DNA from 4 places in the Arthrobacter sp. TMS2-4 genome. Region 3 is predicted to be linked to each of the others. Evidence: riboswitches for the same ligand, from Rfam matches in the RefSeq annotation. Region 3 holds a riboswitch; each other region holds the start of a gene.
The links. Region 3 has a riboswitch for cyclic di-AMP ahead of ACX80F_RS15760 (C40 family peptidase). Riboswitches for the same ligand answer to the same signal wherever they lie in the genome.

Region 1: linked by a shared signal. The riboswitch ahead of ACX80F_RS16340 (LysM peptidoglycan-binding domain-containing protein) and the one ahead of ACX80F_RS15760 (C40 family peptidase) in region 3 are both predicted to bind cyclic di-AMP.
Region 2: linked by a shared signal. The riboswitch ahead of ACX80F_RS08795 (LysM peptidoglycan-binding domain-containing protein) and the one ahead of ACX80F_RS15760 (C40 family peptidase) in region 3 are both predicted to bind cyclic di-AMP.
Region 4: linked by a shared signal. The riboswitch ahead of ACX80F_RS03215 (C40 family peptidase) and the one ahead of ACX80F_RS15760 (C40 family peptidase) in region 3 are both predicted to bind cyclic di-AMP.

Annotation. Positions count from the first base shown of each region.
Region 1 covers NZ_JBTNDI010000021.1:6,229-11,729, forward strand. Annotated here, with positions in the region: gene ACX80F_RS16315 (hypothetical protein) at 1-286, opposite strand, end outside; gene ACX80F_RS16320 (DUF6221 family protein) at 456-620, opposite strand; gene ACX80F_RS16325 (DUF2269 domain-containing protein) at 837-1,355, opposite strand; gene ACX80F_RS16330 (hypothetical protein) at 1,361-1,552, opposite strand; gene ACX80F_RS16335 (TetR/AcrR family transcriptional regulator) at 1,735-2,412, shown strand; gene ACX80F_RS16340 (LysM peptidoglycan-binding domain-containing protein) at 2,563-3,474, opposite strand; cyclic di-AMP (ydaO/yuaA leader) riboswitch at 3,477-3,699, opposite strand; gene ACX80F_RS16345 (metal-sensitive transcriptional regulator) at 4,021-4,440, shown strand; partial or broken gene ACX80F_RS16350 (IS481 family transposase) at 4,437-5,430, opposite strand.
Region 2 covers NZ_JBTNDI010000005.1:89,407-94,907, forward strand. Annotated here, with positions in the region: gene ACX80F_RS08775 (hypothetical protein) at 1-1,366, shown strand, start outside; gene ACX80F_RS08780 (CoA-binding protein) at 1,363-1,872, opposite strand; gene ACX80F_RS08785 (O-acetylhomoserine aminocarboxypropyltransferase/cysteine synthase family protein) at 1,869-3,248, opposite strand; SAM riboswitch class I at 3,340-3,444, opposite strand; gene ACX80F_RS08790 (hypothetical protein) at 3,565-3,795, shown strand; cyclic di-AMP (ydaO/yuaA leader) riboswitch at 3,916-4,095, shown strand; gene ACX80F_RS08795 (LysM peptidoglycan-binding domain-containing protein) at 4,101-5,012, shown strand; gene acs (acetate--CoA ligase) at 5,101-5,501, opposite strand, start outside.
Region 3 covers NZ_JBTNDI010000017.1:29,518-35,018, forward strand. Annotated here, with positions in the region: gene ACX80F_RS15745 (heavy metal translocating P-type ATPase) at 1-1,771, opposite strand, end outside; gene ACX80F_RS15750 (heavy-metal-associated domain-containing protein) at 2,037-2,252, opposite strand; gene ACX80F_RS15755 (metal-sensitive transcriptional regulator) at 2,342-2,662, opposite strand; cyclic di-AMP (ydaO/yuaA leader) riboswitch at 2,998-3,165, shown strand; gene ACX80F_RS15760 (C40 family peptidase) at 3,172-4,119, shown strand; gene ACX80F_RS15765 (TetR/AcrR family transcriptional regulator) at 4,269-4,865, opposite strand; gene ACX80F_RS15770 (DUF2269 domain-containing protein) at 5,230-5,501, shown strand, end outside.
Region 4 covers NZ_JBTNDI010000001.1:686,547-692,047, forward strand. Annotated here, with positions in the region: gene rnc (ribonuclease III) at 1-726, shown strand, start outside; gene mutM (bifunctional DNA-formamidopyrimidine glycosylase/DNA-(apurinic or apyrimidinic site) lyase) at 727-1,689, shown strand; cyclic di-AMP (ydaO/yuaA leader) riboswitch at 1,801-2,008, shown strand; gene ACX80F_RS03215 (C40 family peptidase) at 2,011-2,871, shown strand; gene ACX80F_RS03220 (NAD-dependent epimerase/dehydratase family protein) at 3,060-4,025, opposite strand; gene ACX80F_RS03225 (alpha/beta fold hydrolase) at 4,022-5,501, opposite strand, start outside.

The sequences.
Region 1 (5,501 bases), on a different contig from region 3:
CACCGTTCTGGTCATCGGCGGGGGTGGGGCACTGGCCGAGCGCTCCGCCGTGGATGTGCTGGACGTGGGGGTACGGTGCGTCCATGAAGGTCTCGGCGAGGCCGTTGACCTGGAGGTTGAGCTTCGCGGTCTCGCCGGTGACGTCGAGGGTGATGGTGCCGGTACCCGTGGTGCCGTTGAGCTGGCCCAGGGTCGAGGAGTAGGTGCCGTCATGGGCGGCCATAGCGGGGGAGCCAGCCATAGCGACGGCGCTGATGGCAAGGGCGGGTACTGCGAGGAAGCGCATCTTCTTGTTCAGGGGAAATCCTCCATTGTGCGAGTGAGGTGCACACCGCTCGGAATGCTCGGCGCGCTTGGCGTGCTACTTGTGCTTCGGGCCACACTCTGTCACGGATTGGATTCCAGCGTCGGCTTTCCCCTTCTCGGCCGCCCCTCCCACGCGTTGGGGACGGTCCTTAGCTACTCCAGTGTTCGTTGTAATCGGGGTGCCCAATCCAGGGCAGTGCCAGGAGTTCCAGGAATCGGCGCATGTAGTCCTGGTCGCTGGCTGGTTCGCAGTCCCAGTCGATGTGCTGAAGGTGGGCGACCATGAGGCGTGTGGATTCACATTCGGCGAGCATCCGCTCAGCACCGATCTCGCTGTCTCCGCAACCGTGCCAAGGAGTACTTCATCCTCGGTCACTCTTGCGAGAATGAAGGCCGCCAGCTCGTCCATCCCGAGACAGTAACCAGTGGCCCTCCTAGCCGGAAGCCCCCATGACTGGTTCCTCTCGGAGGTGTCTCAATGGTCTGGACAGATCTGACCTGGAGTGCAATAGGAAGTGTCACAAGAGGTGTCACGGGAGGGATGCGGACCGTGGGCGGACCGGTAGTCCGAATCCGGTGAGTCCGCGTGGTTTGTAGATGGACAGCCCCAAAGCCGCGGTCAGAACGAGCAGTGCGGCAGTGGCATGCAGTACGGGTGAGAGGTTGGGCAGAACCTCGCCCGGTCCGATACCCGTGGCAGGATCCAGGGCTGCCTCGGCAAGGGCTGTGAGTGTCTGTATATAGAGGACAAGGATCACGGTCGAGATGAGGGTGATGACCAGTTTGACGATGACCCAGTAATGCCGGATCAAACCCCACTGGGTGCCGAGGGATTGGATAATGCCGGTGACCAGGGTCGCGACGCTCAGAGGCACGAGGGCTGTCCGCCCGATGACGTCCATCGAGATGTAGAGAGCCCGGGTGAGGTTCTCGTCCGCGGTCGCTGCCGCGGTGATCGCGAGGGCGAGGAAAGTGATGACGGCGCCCAACCATCCCACGGATGATCCGATGTGCAGGACGAGAGCTGCCTTCCGGACACGCGGCGGCATGAGCATCAGAGTGTGTGGCTACTCGGCGTCGAACCGGCAGCGGTTATCCCCTTCACCAGAGCCTCGTTCACCAAGGTCCCGTTCACCATGGCGCCGTGCATGCCCGGGCCGTGCTCGAAACCAAGAACCTTTGAGATCAGGAGTGCGGCGGCCAGCACGAGCACGATGACGAGGAGGACCTTTACCCAGCGCGGCACGGGAGGCCGCCGGGTTTGGGACACCCCATCGGGCGTGTGGTCAGGTGTTACTGGGCGTGGTCCTTCGCTCATTGCCTGGTCCTGTCCATAGGGATGCTTGGCTACTGAAACTGTGCTTTTCTTTACACACTGTATACCTACTGTACGTGTGTCGATGGTGGAACGAGTCGTACAGTAGTGGGATGCCGAAGCTGTGGAACGACACCGTGCAGGAACACCGGGACGCCGTCCGGGAGGCGGTACTGGACGGTGTTGCCCGGCTAGTGGCAGAGGGCGGGGCGTCCTCGGTGTCGATGACGAGAGCGGCTGAAGGTGCCGGGATTTCCCGTGCGACCTTGTACAAGTACTTCTCCGACGTGCAGGCCCTGCTGTTGGCGTGGCATGAGCGTCAGATCGGGGAACACCTCGGTCATCTCCACCATGTGCGCGACCAGGCTGGACACTATGTTGCCGGTACTGGACAGCACGATGAGCACGATGGACACGGCACGGATCCGGTTGCGACGGTCCGGGCGGTACTCGAGGCCTATGCGCTGATGCTGCAGCAGTCGTCCATGGATCGTGCGCCGGGGTATCTGCATGCCGGGCCCCATACGGACAGGGCCCACGCGCACCTGCACGAGTTCCTGGCCGAGGTCATCAGTGATGCCACTGCTTCAGCAGATGGTCATGAGCTCAGCACGGTATCCGTGCGCAACGATGTCCCCGTCGATGATCTGGTGTCATTCGCCCTGCATGCGGTGAACGCGGCAGCGATAGCGCGCTCCCCCGAAGCCGCACGCCTTCTGGTGGGCGTCGTCGTCGACGGCTTACTCCGCCACCCGGACCACTTACACGACCTGGACCATCCGAGAAACTGACGCCTTGTCCACCATCGGTCCTGCGAGATTCGTTGGTGTGTCCGAGCAGGGTCCGCGGAGGGGCGTTAACAAAAAGTGGCAGGCGCCCCCGTCCAGAGCACCTGCCACTCTTGTTCAGCTTACGGACGCTGGGCGTCCGCTGAATCTGTGTTAGCCATTGACGCGCACGAAGGACGAACCGGCGAGGTCCGACAGGGGGTGCTTGATCGTGAGGTTCGCGCCGTTCATGCCGCTGCTGATGACCTCACCGTTGCCGACGTAGATGCCGATGTGGCCGGGGCGGATGACCAGGTCACCGGGGGCGGGGGTCGAGACGACCGAGCCGTACTGGAAGAACTGCATGGGACCGAGGTCTCCGACGTTCTTGCCGATGGAACGCAGGGCCCGCTCGACGAGGATGGTGCAGTCCTGGATGGAGCCGAGCTGGCCGTAGGCCGAGGCGACAAGCGCTGCGCCGACGCCGCTGGCGGGGACCGCAGGAGCCGCGGGGGCTGCCGGGGCGATCGGGGCGATAGAGGCAGAGGTCAGCTGGAAGCCGGCCGGTGCTGCGGCAACGGGGGCCGCAACGGGGGCCGCGACAGGAGCTGCAACGGGGGCGGGGGCTGCGTAGAAGACCTGGCTGGCTGGTGCTGCTGCGGGGACAGCGGCCGGGCTGACGGCGGCGCTGGCTCCTGCGGTGAGCTTGATCTGCTGTCCGGGGTAGATGACCGATGCGTAGGACAGGCCGTTCTGGGCCAGGAGCGTGTTGAGGTTCAGGCTGTGCTTGGCAGCGATGGCGCCGAGGGTGTCGCCGGCAACGACGGTGTGGACGCCTGCTGCAGCAGGCGCTGCGACGGGTGCCTGGGCGACGGTGCCCACAGCGCTCACAGTGGCTTCCTGGGTGTAGGTGCCGGCCTGTGCGGGGGCGCCGACGGCGAAGACGAGGCCTCCGGTTGCTGCTGCGATGATGGCGGGCTTACCCAGTGCTACTGCACCGGTCTTCGCGGAGTGCGACAGGCCTTCGAGGGCGATGGAGTGGGTGACGACGGCGCGGTGGCGCGCCGGAATGGACGTACGTGACATGGTGATTGCCTCTCCCATGCCTGCGGGGTGAGCTGTCGGGTTCGGATGGGAGTTCACCCGGCCGTCGTTCAAGCCTGTGCATTCCTTCAGTCGCGGACGCAACGTGCAGGTCGTGCCTAGGTTGTCGGATCGACTTAACCCCGAGGGTCATCGCACCAGTGAGTGCGGTGGCCCGGTGGAAACGTGGTTCCCCCGTCCCTGCCTAATGGGTTGTACGAACGGGTCCCGGATGCAGCGGCAGGGCTCGGCATTCTGCGCGGGAGAATGTTCTCGACGGGTGCCGGGAACATGCGATGACAATACCCCAGGGTGGTATCAAAGTCACGTTCAGGTAACGGCCTGCGGCGTGTCTTCGCAACACGCCGTGAGCCGGATACCGGATGGTTACCAAGGTCAACAAAGCGCCGCGGATATGCCGCGGATATAGGGACAAGGGACCTAATCGGCAGCGATACTGGAAGCTGCTGCGCGAGGGGCGCAGCAGGGGAAGTCACCAACGATCTTGGGCCGGCACAACCGGATCGCATCGATTGGTGGTGAAAGGAAATGACCGTGAGCTCCGAAACCGGAACGTATGCCAGCACTGCAACATCTCACGAAGCGGTCTCCGCAGCAGCCGGTGAGGCCACAGAGATCCACACCGGCCAGAATCAAAAAGCGATTGGGCGCACAGCTCACGGGTACGCAGCGGATAAGGATGCGTACCTGCGACGCCTGAAGCGCATCGAGGGCCAGGTGCGCGGTATCGCCCGCATGGTCGACGAGGACAAGTACTGCATCGACATTCTTACCCAGGTCGCCGCGGTCAACAGCGCCATGCACGCGGTCAGCCTCGGATTGCTTGAGAACCACATGCAGCACTGCGTCGTTGACGCAGCTCAGGAAGCTGCGACGAGCGGATCCTCGGACGTCATTGACGCCAAGGTCAAGGAAGCAACCCAGGCGATCAGCAGACTGCTGCGCTAGGTGTACTGCCCAGGCAGGTTGGTTAACCGTGTGATCGGTGGTTTTCCTCCGATGGCGGTGTGGGGCCGGTGGTGATTGTATTCGTGGAGCCATCCGGGCAGGGCTGCGCGGCGGGCTGATTCGCTGTTGTAGTGGCGGGAGAATGCCCAGCCGTCGGCGAGGGTGCGGTGGAAACGTTCGATCTTGCCGTTCGTCTGAGGCCGGTAGGGGCGGGTTTTCTTGGGCTTGATTCCGAGCTCGATGCAGGCATCCCGCCAGGCGTGGGAGCGATAGGCGGAGCCGTTGTCGGAGAGCACGCGCTCGACGGCGACTCCGCGGGCTTCGAACCACGAGATCGCCCGTCGGAGGACACCGATCGCAGTGATCGCGGTCTCGTCGCCATGGATCTCTGCATAGGCGACGCGGGAGTGGTCGTCGATGACCGTGTGGACGAACGCCGTGCCGAGGAGTTCGTTGCGGTGTTTGCTCCGCGCGGTTCCCGGTGTCGACTGTCGGTTCTTCCGTCCTTGCTGCCGTCCGACATAGCGGTGGCCGCCGCCATCCGGGATGTTGCCGATCTTCTTCACGTCGACGTGGATCATCGCCCCGGGTTTGTCGTGCTCGTATCGTCGGACCAGTTCCCCGGTACGGACGTCGACATGGCGGAGCCGATTCAATCGGCAGCGGGTCAGCACCGCATGGACGGTCGAGGCCGGCATCCCGAGACGAGCACCGATCCCGACGGGTCCGAGGCGTTTCTTCCACCGCAGATGCACAACCTTCCGCACCAGGGCTGGCGGGGTTCTCGTGGGGGGTGTGGTGCGGGCGTGAGGACCGGTCTGTCATCTCGCCGCGGCCCATCGCCTCGTACCGGTCCGCCCACCGCTTCGCGGTCGGCCACGACACATGACAGAACACAGCCGCACGGGAGACAGTCCAACCGTCGTCGACGATCAGCCTCCCAATCCGCAGACGTTGAACCGGGGTGAGAGCAGCATTAGCGTGAGACACGAAGACCTCCGGACGGGTAGTGGGGAACTAGACAGCTCCACCCTCCACCGGAGGTCTTCGTCAGTTCAAGA
Region 2 (5,501 bases), on a different contig from region 3:
GCCGGCGCCCGAGGTGACCGCCGAACTCGCCCAGCTGATGGCCGACGGCGGCAAGGCGCCGCCGGCCCGCCGCAACAAACGGCGCATCACCTTCATCGGTGGAGCGCTCGCCGTGTCCATGGGCGTCGGCATGTCCGGCGTCGCGGCCGGCACTGCCTTCACCGACGGCCTCACGGAGGTCGTCGAGTCGATCGCGCGGTTCAGCATCCGCGACGACGCCGACCGGGCGCACCCCCTTGCCGGCGTGCCGGCGGAACCGGAGGGCCTTCCCGGCGTTCTGGCGGTACCGGATGACGGCGGACGCGGCGTCGTCGCCCCCGAGGAGATCCCGGCCCCGTCGCATGCTGCGCCTGCGCTGTCGGTGGTGGCGTCGATCCCGGCACCGGGGCGCGCGGTGGGGGACCAGGCCGCCGCCGGTTCATCCACCGCAGGCACAGGACGGTCCGTGGTGCCTGCCGCGCCACGTGCTCCGCTGGACGCCGTGCGGTGGGCGGTTGGGGATGCGCGGTCTGCCGCTGTCCCCCCTGCTGCCGTCCCTGCGGCGTGGACGACGCCGTCCGCCGCGGGCCCTGCCCCTGCCGTACCACCGGCTGTGATTCCTCCGGAGGCCGCTCCGCGAGCTTCGGCCCCACCCGTCGCCCCGACGGAATCCACGCCGGCCCCTGGACGCGAGCGTCGTTCCGCGCCTGCGCCGAACAGCCCTCCCATGACCGACAGTGTTCCGCCGGGAAGTCACGTGCCCGAAGTCCTGCCTCCCGGGACCCCGGTCCCGGGGAACGAAAAGGCAGGGGGCCCGGTCCCCGGAGGTGGGGAAACAGATGATCAGGCCCTCGGGAGCGGGCAAGCAGACGCCCCGGGCCTCGAGGTCCGGCTGCTGAGGCAAGCACAACCGGCGGCTCCGACCGTTCCCGGCGGGGACCCGTGGGGGAAGGTCGTCTCGTCCCCGGATCGGCGGGCCCCCACCGCGCCGGACAGGGTCTGGTTTCTCGCCCCCGCCCCGGCACCCGGGCCGGCAGTCGAGCCCGTCGTGGAGGAGCCGGTGGATCAGCCCGCCCCGGATCAGCCCGCCGCGGATCAGCCGGTCGCGGAGCGGCTGATGGATCAGCCCGTCGTGGAGCAGGCGGCCGCGGATCAGCCCGTCGTGGAGCAGGCGGCCGCGGATCAGCCCGCCGCGGATCAGCCCGTCGTGGAGGAGTCGGTGGATCAGCCCGCCGCGGATCAGGCGGCCGTGGATCAGCCCGGCACGGACGAGCCCGCTCGGGGCACGCCGGCGAACCAGCCGGCCCAGGACAGGACAGGGGCACATCGGACGGCCGACGGACAGCCGGAAGAGACCGACCGGCCCGGGGTGTCCGACCGCCGCTAGGAGGTGAGCTGCCGCCGGGAGGAGATGACGCCGGTGTTGAACCCGGCGAGGTTGAGCCCGCCGTGGAAGCGTGCATGCTCGATCTTGATGCACCGGTCCATGACCACGTCCAGGCCCGCGGCTTCGGCCTCACGTGCGACGTCCTCGTGCCATGATCCCAGCTGCAGCCAGAGCGTCCTGGCGCCGACGTCGAGCGTCTCCTGCAGCACCGTGGGCAGGTCATCGTGCTTGCGGAACACATCGACGACGTCGGGCACCTCGGGCAGGTCCTTCAGCGACGCGTAGGCCGGCTGGCCGAGGATCTCCTTCGCCACCGGGTTCACGAAGTACAGGCGGTAGGGGGAGGAGGACTGCAGGTAGGTCGCGACGAAGTAGGATGCGCGCGAGGGCTTGTCCGAGGCCCCGACGATCGCCACCGACCGTGCGGTCCGCAGCAGGTTCAGCCGTTCGGGCGCCGTGGGCCCCTCCCAGGTCCGTTCGGGAATCACGCTGCCGGTGCTGCTCATGCTCCCACTCCCACTGCCCGCGTCGCCGAGGCGTCGCCGTCGTTCTCTCCGGCCGCTTCCTGCGGCAGGTCCCCAAAAGCGTCGTCGGAGGAGTTCACCGCGACCTCCAGGGCCTGGTCCAGGTCCCAGAGGATGTCCTCGAGGTCCTCCAGCCCGACGGAGATGCGCACGAGGTCCTCGGGGACGCCGGCCGCGGCGAGCTGCTCGGTGGAGAGCTGCTGGTGCGTCGTCGAGCCCGGGTGGATCACGAGGGTGCGGGAGTCGCCCACGTTCGCGAGGTGCGAGGCGAGCTGCAGCGACTCGATGAACTTCTGGCCCGCCTTGCGGCCGCCCCTGATACCGAAACTGAACACGGATCCGGGCCCCTGCGGCAGATAGGTCTTCGCCCGCTCGTGATGCGCGTGGGTAGGGAGGCCGGCGTAGTTGACGTACTCCACCCGCGGGTCCGCCTGCAGCCACTCGGCGACGGCCTGCGCGTTCTCCAGGTGTTCGTCCAGGCGCTGCGCGAGGGTCTCGACCCCCTGAAGGAGCTGGAAGGCGGACATCGGCGAGAGCGAGGGTCCGATGTCGCGGAGCTGTTCTGTGCGCAGCTTCGTCAGGAACCCGTACTCCCCGAAGTTCGCCCACCACTGGATGTTGCCGTAGGACGGCACGGGTTCGGTCATCATCGGGAACTTGCCGTTGCCCCAGTCGAAGCGGCCGCTCTCCACGATCACGCCGCCGAGCGTGGTGCCGTGTCCGCCGATGAACTTGGTGGCCGAGTGGATGACGATGTCCGCACCGTGTTCGATGGGACGCACCAGGTACGGCGTGCTCAGCGTGGAGTCGACGATGAACGGGACGCCGGCGTCATGGGCCACCGTGGCCAGGCCCGCCAGATCGGCGATCTCACCGGAGGGATTCGCGATCACCTCCGCGTAGACCGCCTTGGTGTTGTCCCGGATGGCGGCCGCGTAGTCCGCAGGATCCGTCCCCGGGACGAAGGTGGTCTCGATGCCGAAGCGGCGCAGCGTGACATCGAGCTGGGTGACCGTGCCGCCGTACAGCTGCGAGGCAGCGACGATGTGGTCACCGGCCTGGCAGAGCGCCGCGAAGGTGAGGAACTCGGCGCTCATGCCCGACGCCGTCGCCACCGCCCCGATCCCGCCCTCGAGGGAACTGATGCGCTCCTCGAACGCGGCGACCGTCGGGTTGCCGATCCGCGAGTAGATGTTGCCGTACTTCTGCAGGGCGAACAGGTTGGCGGCGTCGTTGGTGTCCTTGAACACGAAGGACGTCGTCTGGTAGATCGGGACGGCCCTGGCCCCGTGGGTGGCGTCGGGAGTGCCGCCGGCGTGCAGTGCGCGCGTCCGGAAGCCGAAGGAACGTTCTGCCATCAGGCACCTGCCTTGCTGGGTCGGGATACTGCGGGGCAGGACCGGGGATCGGGGTGGCGGCCGAAGGCGGCCGTGGCGCTGCTCATGGTTTCCTCCATCGTCCTGGCAGTAGCACCCTCATGTCGCCGCGGGATCGCGGGGGCCAGGGTTGCTGCGGCGTCAGTGAGCCAGATCTCTCAGCCGCTCGGGATGGTCGGGTCGAGTCTGACACCAGGCCGCCGCAGAACCAAACCATGTGTCCCCGTATGAGCCGGCCCCTGCGCGCTGCTCCGGATGGGGCGGCGGAGGCACGCCGTGCGGCACCTAGGGTGGAGGGATGGAGGATTGGAGATCGGCAAGCCGGGCGCAGGACCGGAGGCTGTGGCAGACGCTCTCGTACGTCGGCACCGCGCTGACACTCACGCTGGTCAGCAGCATCCTGGTGGCCGTCGGCGGCCCGGGTGTGGTGGTCACGGAGTGGTTCTATGTGCAGCAGGCGATGCTGCTCGCGCTCAGCGCGGCGGGGACGTTCCTCGCGCTTCGTCGCTGGCGGGCGCTGCGCGGTTGAGGGGCACCCTACCTCCCGTTACAAAAATGTGACAAATCGAGGAGCACCTGGGTATTGTCAGCGAGTGCCTCCGCGACCGTGGGGCGCTTCTGGACGGATTGCCGAGCCCTGCCGTCGTCCGGGACTCGTTCGCAACCAGTAAGGCAGGGACGGGGGAACCACCAGTTCCACCGGGCGCGCAGGGAAACCTGCAGGCGTCCTCGGGGTTAAGTCGTGCCGTACCACCCACCGGTGATGCGCGCGGCCGGGTGACTCCCATCCGAACCCGACAGCTCACCCCGCAGGCATGGGAGAGGTACAACACCATGTCACGAAACACCACTTCACCACGCCACCGCGCCGACGTCGACGGAAATCTCGCTCTCCAGGGCCTGTCCCGCGCAGCGAAGGCCCACGCCACCGCTGTAGGCCGCCCCGTCGCCATCGCCGCCGTCACCTCGGGCCTCGCACTCACCGCTGTGGGCACCGCCAACGCCGGTGAGTACACCACGCAGAGCACGACGACGGCCCCCGCTGCCGTTGCAGCCCCGGCTGTTGCTCCCGCCGCTTCCACGACGCACACGGTCGTCTCCGGCGACACCCTGGGTGCCGTCTCGGCACGCTACGGCGTGGACCTCTCCGCCGTCCTCACGGCGAACGGCCTGTCCGTCTCCTCGATCATCTTCCCGGGCGACACCATCCTCATCCCGACGGGTGCCGCTGCGGCTCCCGTCCGCACGGTGTCGGTGACCGTGGCCGCACCCCAGACCGCCCCCGCACCGCAGGCCGCTCCCGCAGCGTACGTTGCTCCTGCTGCCGCCCCCGCGGCGCCGGCACAGTACGCGGCGGCTGTCGCCCCGGCCGCGGCGGCTGCTCCCGCGCCCGGCGTGCACCTGCTGTCCGGCAAGATCACCCCGGTCGCCTCCGGCGTCGGCGGCACGCTCGTGGCCTCCGCCCAGTCGCAGATCGGGACCACCCAGGACTGCACCGCGATGGTCGAGAAGGCCCTGCGCTCCGCAGGCATCGCCGTCGGCGATCTCGGTCCCTCGCAGTTCTTCCAGTTCGGCTCCGTTGTGGGGACCCCTGCCCCGGGTGACCTCGTCATCACCGGTGGTCATGTCGCGATCTACGTCGGCGGCGGCAAGGTCATCAGCGGCGGAATGAACGGCGTCAACGCCACCATGCAGCACCCCCTCTCGGATCTCCCGGGAGCCTCCTTCGTCCGGGTTGCTGGCTGATACCGAACGAACCACACGCGGGAAGCGGCAGGTGCTTGGACGGGGCGCCTGCCGCTTCCTTCTCTTAACGTCTTCACCCTGCCGGGCGTCAGCGGCGGGCCAGTACGTCCTGGATCCCCGGGATGCATCCCTCGTTCTGCAGGGACGTGGTGTCGCCGAGCGGTGAGCCCTCGTAGAGCTGCGTGAGCAGACGGCGCATGATCTTGCCGGAGCGTGTCTTCGGAACATCCGGAACGACGACGACGGCGGACGGCCGCGCGATCGGTCCGATCGCGGCCGCGACGTGGGCGCGGAGCGTCGAGGCGACGTCCTCGCCCGGATCCGCGCCGGTCGCCAGCACCACGAACGCCGCGATGGCGTGGCCCGTCAAGGGATCGGGGACGGGACACGCGCCGGCCTCGGTGACGAGGGGGTGCGCCACAAGCGCCGATTCGATCTCGATCGTGGACAGGCGGTGGCCCGAGACGTTGATGACGTCGTCCACGCGGC
Region 3 (5,501 bases):
TCTCGGTCAGCCAGGTCGCGGTGCCAGCCACAACGGAGCGGCCGTTGACGGTGCCGCGCACGCCTCCGCCTGCTGCGCTGGTGAAGTCCTCGACGGCAGCGAGCCGGCCATGACGGGCTGCTGCTGCGGCAATGGCCTCAGCGATCGGGTGCTCACTGGCTGCTTCGACAGCCCCGGCGACGGCCAGTACGTCGTCCTCGCTCAGGGAACCCAGAGGGCTGACGGCGGTGACGGAAAGCCTGCCGGTGGTGACGGTCCCGGTCTTGTCGAGCACGATCGTATTTACGGTGCGTGTGTCCTCCAAGACCTGGGGCCCCTTGATGAGGATGCCCAGCTGCGCGCCCCGGCCGGTTCCGGTGAGCAGGCCGACCGGTGTCGCCAGGCCAAGGGCGCACGGGCAGGCGATCACGAGGACTGCGACGGCCGCGGTGAACGCTGAGCCCGTATCCCCGGTGAGGACCATCCACATCACGAAGGTCAGGACGGCGATGAGCAAAACGATGGGCACGAAGACCGCGCTGATGCGGTCAGCGAGCCTGGCGATCGGTGCTTTGCCGCTCTGCGCGGCGCTGACGAGGCGTCCCATCTGCGCCAGGGTTGTCTCACTGCCGACCCTGGTGGCTTTGACCAGCAGGCGTCCGCTGGTGTTCATCGTCGCGCCGATCACCGTGTCATCCGGGCCGACCTCGGTGGGAACGGATTCACCGGTGATGAGGGAGGTGTCGACCGCGCTGCGGCCCTCGATGACGAAGCCGTCGGTGGCCACCTTCTCGCCCGGCCGGACGACGAAGACGTCTCCGGGAGTCAGGGATGCTGTCGGAACTTTCACTTCTACCCCGTCGCGCAGGACGGTTGCTTCCTTCGCTCCAAGGTTCAGCAGTGCTTTGAGCGCGTTTCCTGCGCGCTGTTTTGCGTTGGCTTCCAGGAACCGGCCCAGCAGCAGGAAGGTTGTGACGACGGCCGCCACTTCGAAGTAGAGGCTGTGGGCGCTCATGTCCATGCCGGTGTGGGCGGTCAGCATCGGATCAGCGATGAGCTGCCAGGTGGAGTACAGGAATGCCGCAGCGACACCGATGGACACAAGGGTGTCCATGGTGGATGAGAGGTGGCGGGCGTTGATTGCGGCCGCCCGGTGGAACGGCCAGGCCGCCCAGGTGACCACGGGCAGGGAAAGGAGAAGGGCAGCCCACCCCCAGTGCGGGAACTGGGCTGCCGGCAGCATCGAGATGATCGTCACCGGGATGGTGAAACCGGCTGCGATGATGAGGCGCCGTTTCAAGGACCTGGCTTTTCTCTCCGCGGCTGAGGCTTTCGCGTCGTCCCGGGACCTGGCGGCGTCAACGTTTTCCCGTGATTCGGCGAACCCGCCTAGCCCCGACGGCGCGTTCCCCTCCGATCCCGGACCGACCCGGTAGCCGGGCGCGACTACACCGGCAGTGTCATCGCCGGCACCAGTAGACGAAGGACCTGCAGGGGTGGCCACGCGGGTTGCCGTGGCTTCGGTAGCGGGCTGCCGAGTCGGTTGGCTAGCGCTGCGCAGGGTCGCCTTGTAGCCGATGGCGTTGACGGTGTCGATGATCTGCGAAACGCTCACGCCCTCGGGTACCGTGACGGTCGCGGACTCGAGTGGGAGATTCACCGAGGCCTGAACACCCTCGATTTTTCCGAGCTTACGTTCCACCCGGCTTACGCAGGACGCGCAGGTCATGCCCTCGATGTCGAGATCGATGATCTGTCCGGCAGTGGTGCCCACGCCTGTGTCGGTGCTCATGCGTCTAGTTCCTTGCCGTGGCTTCGATGACGTGCTGTGGGTGAGGTGCCTCTGGTGAGGCGCGGTGCTCGATGACACCGCTGGACGACGTCGGGAAGTACTGCTTCGCTGGCCCTGTCCTACCGCTTGCCTGGCGGTGCCAGGGGTTCAGTACCGTAATGGCGCCCCGAAAATCCTCGTGCCGACTCCTCCGCGGAAGTGAACTGTGCCCTGCACAGGCGCGGTGGGGATCCCGTTCGGGATGCAGGCTGTGGTGGTGTGAGGGTCAGCTGTCGACGACCGTGTAACCGGCGGTCTCTACTGCTTTGCTCAGCACTGCCGGATCGGGATCCACGTCGGCCGTGATCGTCGCTGTGGAGACCCCACCGGCGTTGAGCTGCACATCGACCCCCTCGACCCCGGGCACGCCGGAAAGTTCCTCCATGACCGACGAGACGCAGTGGCCGCAGGTCATACCAGTGATGTTAATGGTCGTTTGCATGGGATGTTCTCTTTCTCGGCAGAGCGGGGAGGAATGGGATCTGGCACCCGGCAGGGTTGCCCGGAGCCGGCAAGGCTGCCGGCGGACCGTCAACGAAGCAGTCGGCTGATCGCGTCGGTCGCTTCCTTGACCTTCGCGTCGACGGCGGCGGAATCTCCGGACTGGGTGGATTCATGAGCTGCTCCGACAACGCAATGCGCAATGTGCTCTTCGAGCAAGCCGATGCTCACCGCGTGGAGGGCCTTATTGATGGCCGCGACCTGGGTGAGGATGTCGATGCAGTATTTGTCTTCATCGACCATGCGGGCAATACCGCGCACCTGGCCCTCGATGCGCTTGAGCCTGCGGAGGTAGGCGTCCTTATCAGCGGTGTATCCCCGCTGAACAGAAGCCTCGGTTTCGGTGGTCACGTCGTTCCTTTCGACAACAAAAATATATACCCCTTGGGGGTATATAAACAAGAGGGGTGAAGTGAGATCTTCTTCACGCCTTAATCATCCCCTGCTTGGCTCCGAAAAGGTGCCTCAGGCTACGGGAGTGCGGGTGCGCCCTTGACATGGCGGGCTCAAGCGAAGTTCGCCTCGGGCCCCGCTTCCATGCAGCGCGGCGTGTTGCATGCGGCCTTTCCCTTGCGTTCGTTACCCCAACGTGACATTTGATACCAGCGGGGGGTATTGTCATCGAGTGTTCACAGCACCAGCTGGAACACTCCCGGGCAGAATGCCGAGTCCTGCCGCTGCCGGGGATACGTCCGTTCATATCCGTATGGCAGGAACGGGGGACCCAAGATGTACGGGCCACCACGCGTGGTCCTTGGGGTTAAGTCGCTTTATTTCCGTCCCTTGGGATGAAGCGGCCGGGTGCACTCCCATCCGAACCCGACAGCTCACCCCGCAGGCATGGGAGAGGCAACCGACGCATGTCACGAATCACTTCAGCGCGCCACCGCGCCACCGTCAATCACTCGATCGCCCTTGAAGGGCTGTCCTATTCCGCGAAGACCGGCGCTGTAGCGCTGGGCAAGCCGGCCATCATCGCAGCTGCGACCGGCGGTATTGTCTTCGCCGTAGGAGCTCCCGCCCAGGCCGGAACTTACACGCAGGAAGCAGCCGGCACCACCGTTCAGGCTCCCGCCACCGCAGCACCTGTTACCGCGGCTCCCGCTGCAGCAGCCGGCGTCCACACCGTCGTTGCGGGTGACACCATGGGTGGCATCGCCGCCCTGCATGGCATCAGCCTTAACGCGCTCCTGGCGCAGAACGGCCTGTCCTACGCCTCGGTCATCTACCCGGGCCAGCAGATCACCCTTTCCGGTGCTTCCGCTGCTTCGACGTGGGCCCCGGCCGCCGCGAGCCCTGCTGCTGTGCCCGCCGCAGCACCGGCAACCCAGGTTTCCTACACCGCTCCGGCCCCTGCCGCAGCACCGGCAACCCAGGTTTCCTACACCGCTCCGGCCCCTGCCGCAGCACCGGCCGGTGTCCAGCTGCTCTCGTCCAATATTGCCCCGATCGCCCCGGCAGCCCCTGCGGCTCCCGCCGGCGATGTCTCGGCAAGCGGTGTCGGTGCGGCCCTGGTCGCCTCGGCCTACGGCCAGCTCGGCTCCATCCAGGACTGCACCATCCTCGTCGAGCGGGCCCTGCGCTCGATCGGCCTGAACGTCGGGGACCTCGGACCGACACAGTTCTACCAGTACGGCACGGTCGTCTCCACGCCCGCCCCCGGTGACCTGGTCATCCGCCCCGGTCACATCGGCATCTACGTCGGCAACGGCGAAGTCATCAGCAGCGGCATGAACGGTGCGAACCTCACCATCAAGCACCCGCTGTCTGACCTGGCTGGCTCGTCCTTCGTGCGAGTCAACGGCTAATACTCGCTGACCTGAACGCCGTCTCCATAGACTGAGAAGGCGGCAGGTGCCCTGGACGGGGGTGCCTGCCGCTTTTTCTCTGCCCAAAACACCCCACGCCGCTGGCCGCTCCTTGTGAGCGCTCACCGGAAGCGGACCTATGGACGAACCTATGGACGTATTACCAAGCCGTCCACGATCACACCGACCAGACTGCGGGCTGCATCGGCAGAGGGCAGGGCGGCGGCCGCATTCACAGCGTGCAGGCTGAACAGGGCAAGTTCCCGGGGCGCAATGTCCGAGCGGACACCTCCTCCGGCCTCCTGCGCGCACGTTTTCACGGCACTCCTGATCAAGGCCTCCAGAAAGTCGCGCAGATGCTCCTGCGTCTGCGCGCCGTGTACACCTTGGTGCAGGAACGCGGGCGCCTCCGCCATGGGTACTTGCTGCAACATCACCGCGTACGCCTCAAGTACCGACCTCAGCGTCTGAAGCGGATTCCCACTTCGTTCCGCGTGAACGCGCATCTGACCAAGATGAACCAGATGCTGATTCACCTGCCGCTCGTGCCACGCCGCGAGCAACGCTTCCACATCCGGGAAATATTTGTAGAGGGTCGCGCGGGAGATTCCGGCCACGTCAGCAACCTTTGTCATCGACACAGCCGGCACCCCACCCTGACCCACCAGTCGTGCCACCGCATCCAGCACCGCCTCCCGGACAGAGCTTCGGTGTTCCTGCACGGTGTCCTTCCACAACTTCCCCATGGGTTCACCCTACAAAGCGCTCCACCTAATACAACCTGTTCAGCCCCTGTACAGTTTGTATCGAGGAATCAACGGCTGCGCTGAGAGGACCATGCATAGCGGAATCATCGGATCGACCCCCTACCGATCAGGGCGGCACCCGAACCCAAGCTGACCGGCGTCCGCCTCGCCCGCCGATGCCCCGCTGGGTGAAGGTTTTCCTCGCCATCGTTCTGGTCATCGCCGCAGCCTTGCTGATCTCTAGTGCCCTCGGCATCCAGCACGGCCCCGGGATGCACGGGGCCCTTGGTGACTCAGCAACCAGTGTTAGCCAGGTCCTTCCGTCTTGATGGTGATGCCCCCGCGCCTGCGCAAGGCAGCCCTCATGCTTCACGTGGGCGCGTCCGTCGGGTGGTTTGGCGCTATTGCGGCGTTCCTCATCCTCGCCATCGCCGCCGCGACGACACAGGACGAGTGGACAACGCGCGCCGCCTACGCCTCGATGGAAACCATCGGGCGGCTGGCCCTCGTACCCCTGAGCATCGCCTCGCTCGTCACAGGCATCATCCAGTCCCTCGGCACCCCTTGGGGGCTCATCCGCCACTACTGGGTGATTATCAAACTGCTCATCACCGTCCTCGCTACCGTGATCCTGCT
Region 4 (5,501 bases), on a different contig from region 3:
GGGACGCTTCGTCTTGCCCTCACGCACCGCTCCTACGCCTACGAGAAGGGCGGGATCCCGACGAACGAGCGCCTGGAGTTCCTCGGCGACTCGGTGCTCGGACTGGCGGTCACTGATGCGTTGTACCGGGACCACCCCGATCTTTCCGAGGGGGACCTCGCCAAGAGGCGCTCCGCCGTCGTCAGCACCAAGGCACTCGCCGGAGTGGCCCGCGCCCTCGACCTCGGCAGCTACGTGCTGCTGGGGCAGGGCGAGAAGCTGACGAACGGGCGGGACAAGGCGTCGATCCTCGCGGACACCATGGAGGCCGTCATCGGGGCCGCCTACCTCAGCCACGGCATCGAGACGGCCCGCGCCATGGTGATGCGACTGATCGGGCCGCTGCTGCGCGATGCGGCGGTGCTGGGCGAGGGAACCGACTGGAAGACCCGCATCCAGGAGACGGCGGCTGCCCGGCGGCTCGGGGTGATCGACTACCGCGTCGACGGGACGGGGCCGGATCACGCCCGGACGTTCACGGCGCGCCTGCTGATCGGCGGAACGGAGTACGGTTCCGGCTGCGGCAACTCGAAGAAGGAAGCCGAGCAGGAGGCCGCCGCCGCATCCTGGAAGACGCTCGCCGTACCGCCGGATCCACTGCCGTCGGGTCGTCCGGCCGACGCCGCTCCGGCCGACGGCCGCAGCCCCGGTGTCCCCGATCCCACCCTGTCGCCCGACGGACCCTGAGTGCCTGAACTTCCCGAGGTCGAGGTCGTCCGCCGCGGCCTCGTGCGCTGGGTGGCGGGCCGCACCATCGACGCAGTGGACGTCCTCGATCCCCGGTCCCTGAGGCGGCACCTCGACGGCGTCGAGGACTTCGTCGGCACCGTCGCCGGCGCCCGGGTGGGGGATGTGGTGCGCCGGGGGAAGTTCCTGTGGATGATCCTCGAGGACCCCGACGATCCCCGCGACCGCCCGCACGTCGCGCTGATGGCGCACCTGGGGATGAGCGGACAGCTCCTGGTCGAGGCACCCGATGCTCCATCGGAAAAGCACCTGAAGGTCCGCTTCGCACTCTCCCCGGCGGACGACGACGACGGCACAGCGCTGCCGGGCGAGCTGCGGTTCGTCGACCAGAGGATCTTCGGCGGGATGTTCGTCACAGAGTTGGAGGCCACGCCGGACGGCCTGCCCGGCGGGCTCGGCGCCTCGAACCTGCCACTCGTACCCCGGCAGGCGGCACACATCGCGCGCGATCCCCTCGACCCCGGATTCTCCCTCGACCTGTTCCACGAACGCCTGCGCGCGCGCCGGACAGGTCTCAAACGTGCCCTCCTCGATCAGGGGCTCATCTCCGGGATCGGCAACATCTACGCCGACGAGGCGCTCTGGGCGGCCGGATTCCACTACGCGCGCCCCACGGACACCATGCGTCGCCCCGACACCCGACGCATCGTCGACGCCGTCACCTCGGTGATGGAACGGGCACTGGCGGCCGGCGGCACCAGCTTCGATTCCCTGTACGTGAACGTGAACGGTGCGTCGGGGTACTTCGCCCGTGATCTGGAGGCCTACGGGCGGGAGGGCCGGCCCTGCCGCCGGTGCGCGTCCGAGGGACGGACCACGCTGCTGCGCCGCGAATCGTTCATGAACAGGTCGTCCTACCTGTGCCCGTCCTGCCAGGCCAGACCACGCAATGCACGGATCTGAGATCTCGGGGCAGAAAAAGGTGATCCACACCTCGTGATCTAAATGTGACAACTGGCGTTACCAGCCGGTACGGTTGGTCTCGCGTCCGATCCACAACGGATGGGCGCCCATCCTCACACTGCCTAACCCTGTCGATGAGGACGGACCGTTCGCACTACACATTCGACAGGGGCGGGGGAACCACTAGCGGACTCGATCACGGGTCCTAGGGGTAAAGACACGCGCAGACCGGTACTGGGGACGACGGTCTGTAGGAAGCGTGTCCGGATGTCCCATCCGAACCCGACAGCTAACTTCGCAGGCATTGGGAAAGGCATCATTATGTCCAAGCAGAGCCATAACGCGCGCCACCGGGCAGTCCCCACGCGCACCAACCCCTTCGTCACCGCCTCGCGGGCCTTCTCCGCAAGCGCCTCGGTCGCCGGCAAGCCTGCCGCCGTCGTCGCCGTTGCATCCGGCCTCATGCTCGGCGCGTCGCTTCCCGCGAACGCCGCCGGCGAGGTCAGCACCCAGTCGGCAGCGGCCGGCACCCACACCGTCCAGGCCGGCGACACCCTCGGGTCCATCGCCGCCATGCACGGCATCAGCCTCGACGCCCTGTTCGCGGCCAACGGCCTTGGCTACGCGTCGGTCATCTACCCCGGCCAGTCGATCTCCCTCGGTGGATCCGCCGCTCCTGCTGCCCCCGCGCAGTATTCGGTGCAGTCGGCATCCATCGTGGCAGCCCCAGTCGCAGCACCCGTGGCAGCCCCGGTCGCAGCGCCGGCACCTGCCGCTCCCGCCGCAGCACCTGCTCCGGCAGCCACCCCCGCCTACAGCCTGCAGTCCGCGGCGTCGATCGCGCCCATCGGTGGCGGCGGCATCGTCGGCACGGCCATGCAGGGCGTCGGCTCCGGCTACGTGTACGGCGGAACCGCGTTCGGCGCTTGGGACTGCTCGGCCTTCGTGCAGTGGGCCTACGCCCAGAACGGCATCGACCTGCCGCGCACCACCTGGGCCCAGTTCGCCTCCATGACGCCGACCAGCAACCCCCAGCCGGGTGACCTGGTGAGCCAGAACGGCGGCAGCCACGTCGGGATCTACCTCGGCAACGGGCAGATGGTCAGCGCCCTGAACGCCTCGCAGGGCACCCTGGTCCACTCGGTCAGCGCCATGTCCGTGGACGGGTACTACACCCGCTAGTCGGGTCGCACGGCCGGCAACACCAGTTCGACGGTCAGAAGGACGGGATGCATCACGCATCCCGTCCTTCTGCGTTCCCGGACTGTCCGACGAGGCCCGGGTCCGCGCCCGTCGCGCACCCGGGGTGGGTTCTCGACGGCGGGACCCGCCACACCTGCGCGCTCAGGGAAAGGAGCGCCGCACCGGGGCTACCTGTAGAACGCCGCCAGGCGCTCGAGTCCCTCGTCGACGCTCACGGACGGGCGCCAGTCGAGCACGGTGCGCGTGTGCCGCTGGTCGAACCAGTGCGCCGTCGACAGCTGCTCCGCCAGGAAGCGGGTCATGGGCGGTTCATCCGTCCGGCCCAGCCGCAGCCAGACCCGCTCGATGACGGATCCCGCACCGCGCGCGAGTGCTCCGGGGACGGACCGGACGGGTGGTTCGACCCCGCCGGCCCGGCAGATCCCCGCGAGCAGCTCGGCGATCGGGCGGGGCTCGCCGTTGGTGACGACGAGAGCCTGGCCCTGCGCCGCGTCCATGCGCCGCAGGCAGGCGACGATGGCCGACGCCGCATTGTCGACGTACGTCGTATCGATGAGTGCCGTCCCGCCGTCGAGCAGGGGCAGACGGCCGTGCCGCGCGCGGTCGATCACGCGGTCGACCAGCTGGGTGTCGCCGGGGCCCCACACGATGTGGGGCCGGATCGCGGCGACCCGGAACGACGGCGTCGAGCGCGCCAGCGCGAGCAGCTCCGCGGAGGCCTTGGTGCGGGCGTAGTCACCGCGGGCGTGCTCCGGGTCCGCGGTGCCGGCGGGAGCCCCGACCAGTGAGGAGCCATCGTGCGCGACGGACGGCGAGGACACGTGGACGACGTCGGTTACTCCGGCGGCCTGGGCGGCGTCCAGCAGGATCCGGGTCCCGTCGATGTTGGTGCGGTCGAAGTCGGCGGGAGCCCCCGTGAAGGACACCTTCGCCGCCAGGTGGATCACGGCGCGGCAGCCCTGCACGGCGGTGGCGACGATCACGGGATCGGTGATCGACCCCAGGACATCCTGCGCACCGGAGATGCCGGAGGGACGGCGCTGGAGACATCGGACGTCGTCCCCGGCAGCGAGAAGGTGTTCGGCGACGGCGCGCCCCAGCATTCCGCTCGCCCCGGTGACGAGGACGGTCACAGGGACCCCGCACGGATGCCGGAGAGGAACCGGCCACACCACTGCGCGATGCGTGTGCGATCGATCTTCGCGTTGTGCCGGATGTCCACCGGGAGGGCGGGGACGGTGATCACGGCGGAGAGGTCGATCCCATGTCGCACGGCGGCCGCCCGTGCCGCGTCCGCGAGTGGTGGGTCCGCAAGGGCCGGGCGTCGTCCTGCATCGTCCGTCTCGAGGACCGCGACGACGGCCTGGGTGCCGGCGGGGCCGGTCCCCACGAGGGCGGCGAGCCGGACGCCGTCGATGGTCTCCAGCGACTGCTCGAGCGCGACGGGCGTCAGGACACCGGAGGCCGCCGTGATGATGTGGCCCATCCGGCCCTCCACCCAGAGGCGTCCGTCGGCGTCGAAGTGGCCGACGTCGCCGGTGCGGTGCCACGGGGGAGTGCGCGTGGACTCCTGCTGCGTCCTCCACAGCCGGAAGTAGCGGTCCTTGACGTGGGGCGCGTCGACGAGGATCTCGCCCGTGCGTCCCGGGACCGTGGTCGGCTCGCCGGTCGCCGCGCCGTCGGCCTCGAGCGGGCTGACGGACACGCGGGCACCGTGCACGGGGAGGCCCACGCACACCCCGCCGCCGGCACCGTCGAGACCGTCCCGAGCTGCATCCGCCGCACGGCGGATGCCCGCGAGGTCGATGTCCGCGACGAGCAGGGACTCCGTCATGCCGTAGGGGGTGTGCAGGGCGGCCGAGGGAACGAGGTCCTGCACCGCCTCGAGGAGCGGGACGGGAATCGGCGCTCCGGCCGAGAGCAGCAGGGAGATCCGGCGGAGAGCCGTCCTTCCCGCGTCGGTGAGGTCACCCGCGGTGGCCAGCACATTGCGGAGGGCTGCCGGTGATGCGAAGACGACGGTCGCGTCGATCGCGTCCGCGGCGTCGGCCAGCGCCTGCGCGGTCAGGGTCCGGGGCGCCGTGACGTCCATGGCCGGTGTGACCGAGGTGGCGCCGAGCGCCGGCCCGAGCAGCGCGAACGGCGCGAAGCCCGCAACGAGGGAGGCGCCCTCGCCGAGTCCCAGGGTGGCCGCGACGGCGTCGCGCATGGCGGAGAGCTGCCGGTGCGTGTAGACGACGCCCTTCGCCGGGCCCGTGGAGCCGGAGGTGAAGAGGATGGCGGCGTCGGCGTCGGGTGCCACGGCGGGGGGCGTCGCGGGCCGTGCGGCACGCAGGTCGTTGAGCGAGGCCTCCACGCCCAGTGCCCGGCGCCTGGCCGGTGACAGGGGAGCGGCGCTGATCCGCCGTCCGGGCCACCCGAAGGCGCGGGCGGCGACGAGGGCACGTTCGATGCCGATGACGACGTCGGGCGCTGACCCCTTGACGGCACGGCTGAGACCGCGGGCGCCGAGGCCGGCATCGGCGACGACGATCACGGCGCCGATGCGCAGGCACGCGTAGATGAGGACCGTCAGGTCCACGCCGGGCGGGACGAGGAGGCTGATCCGG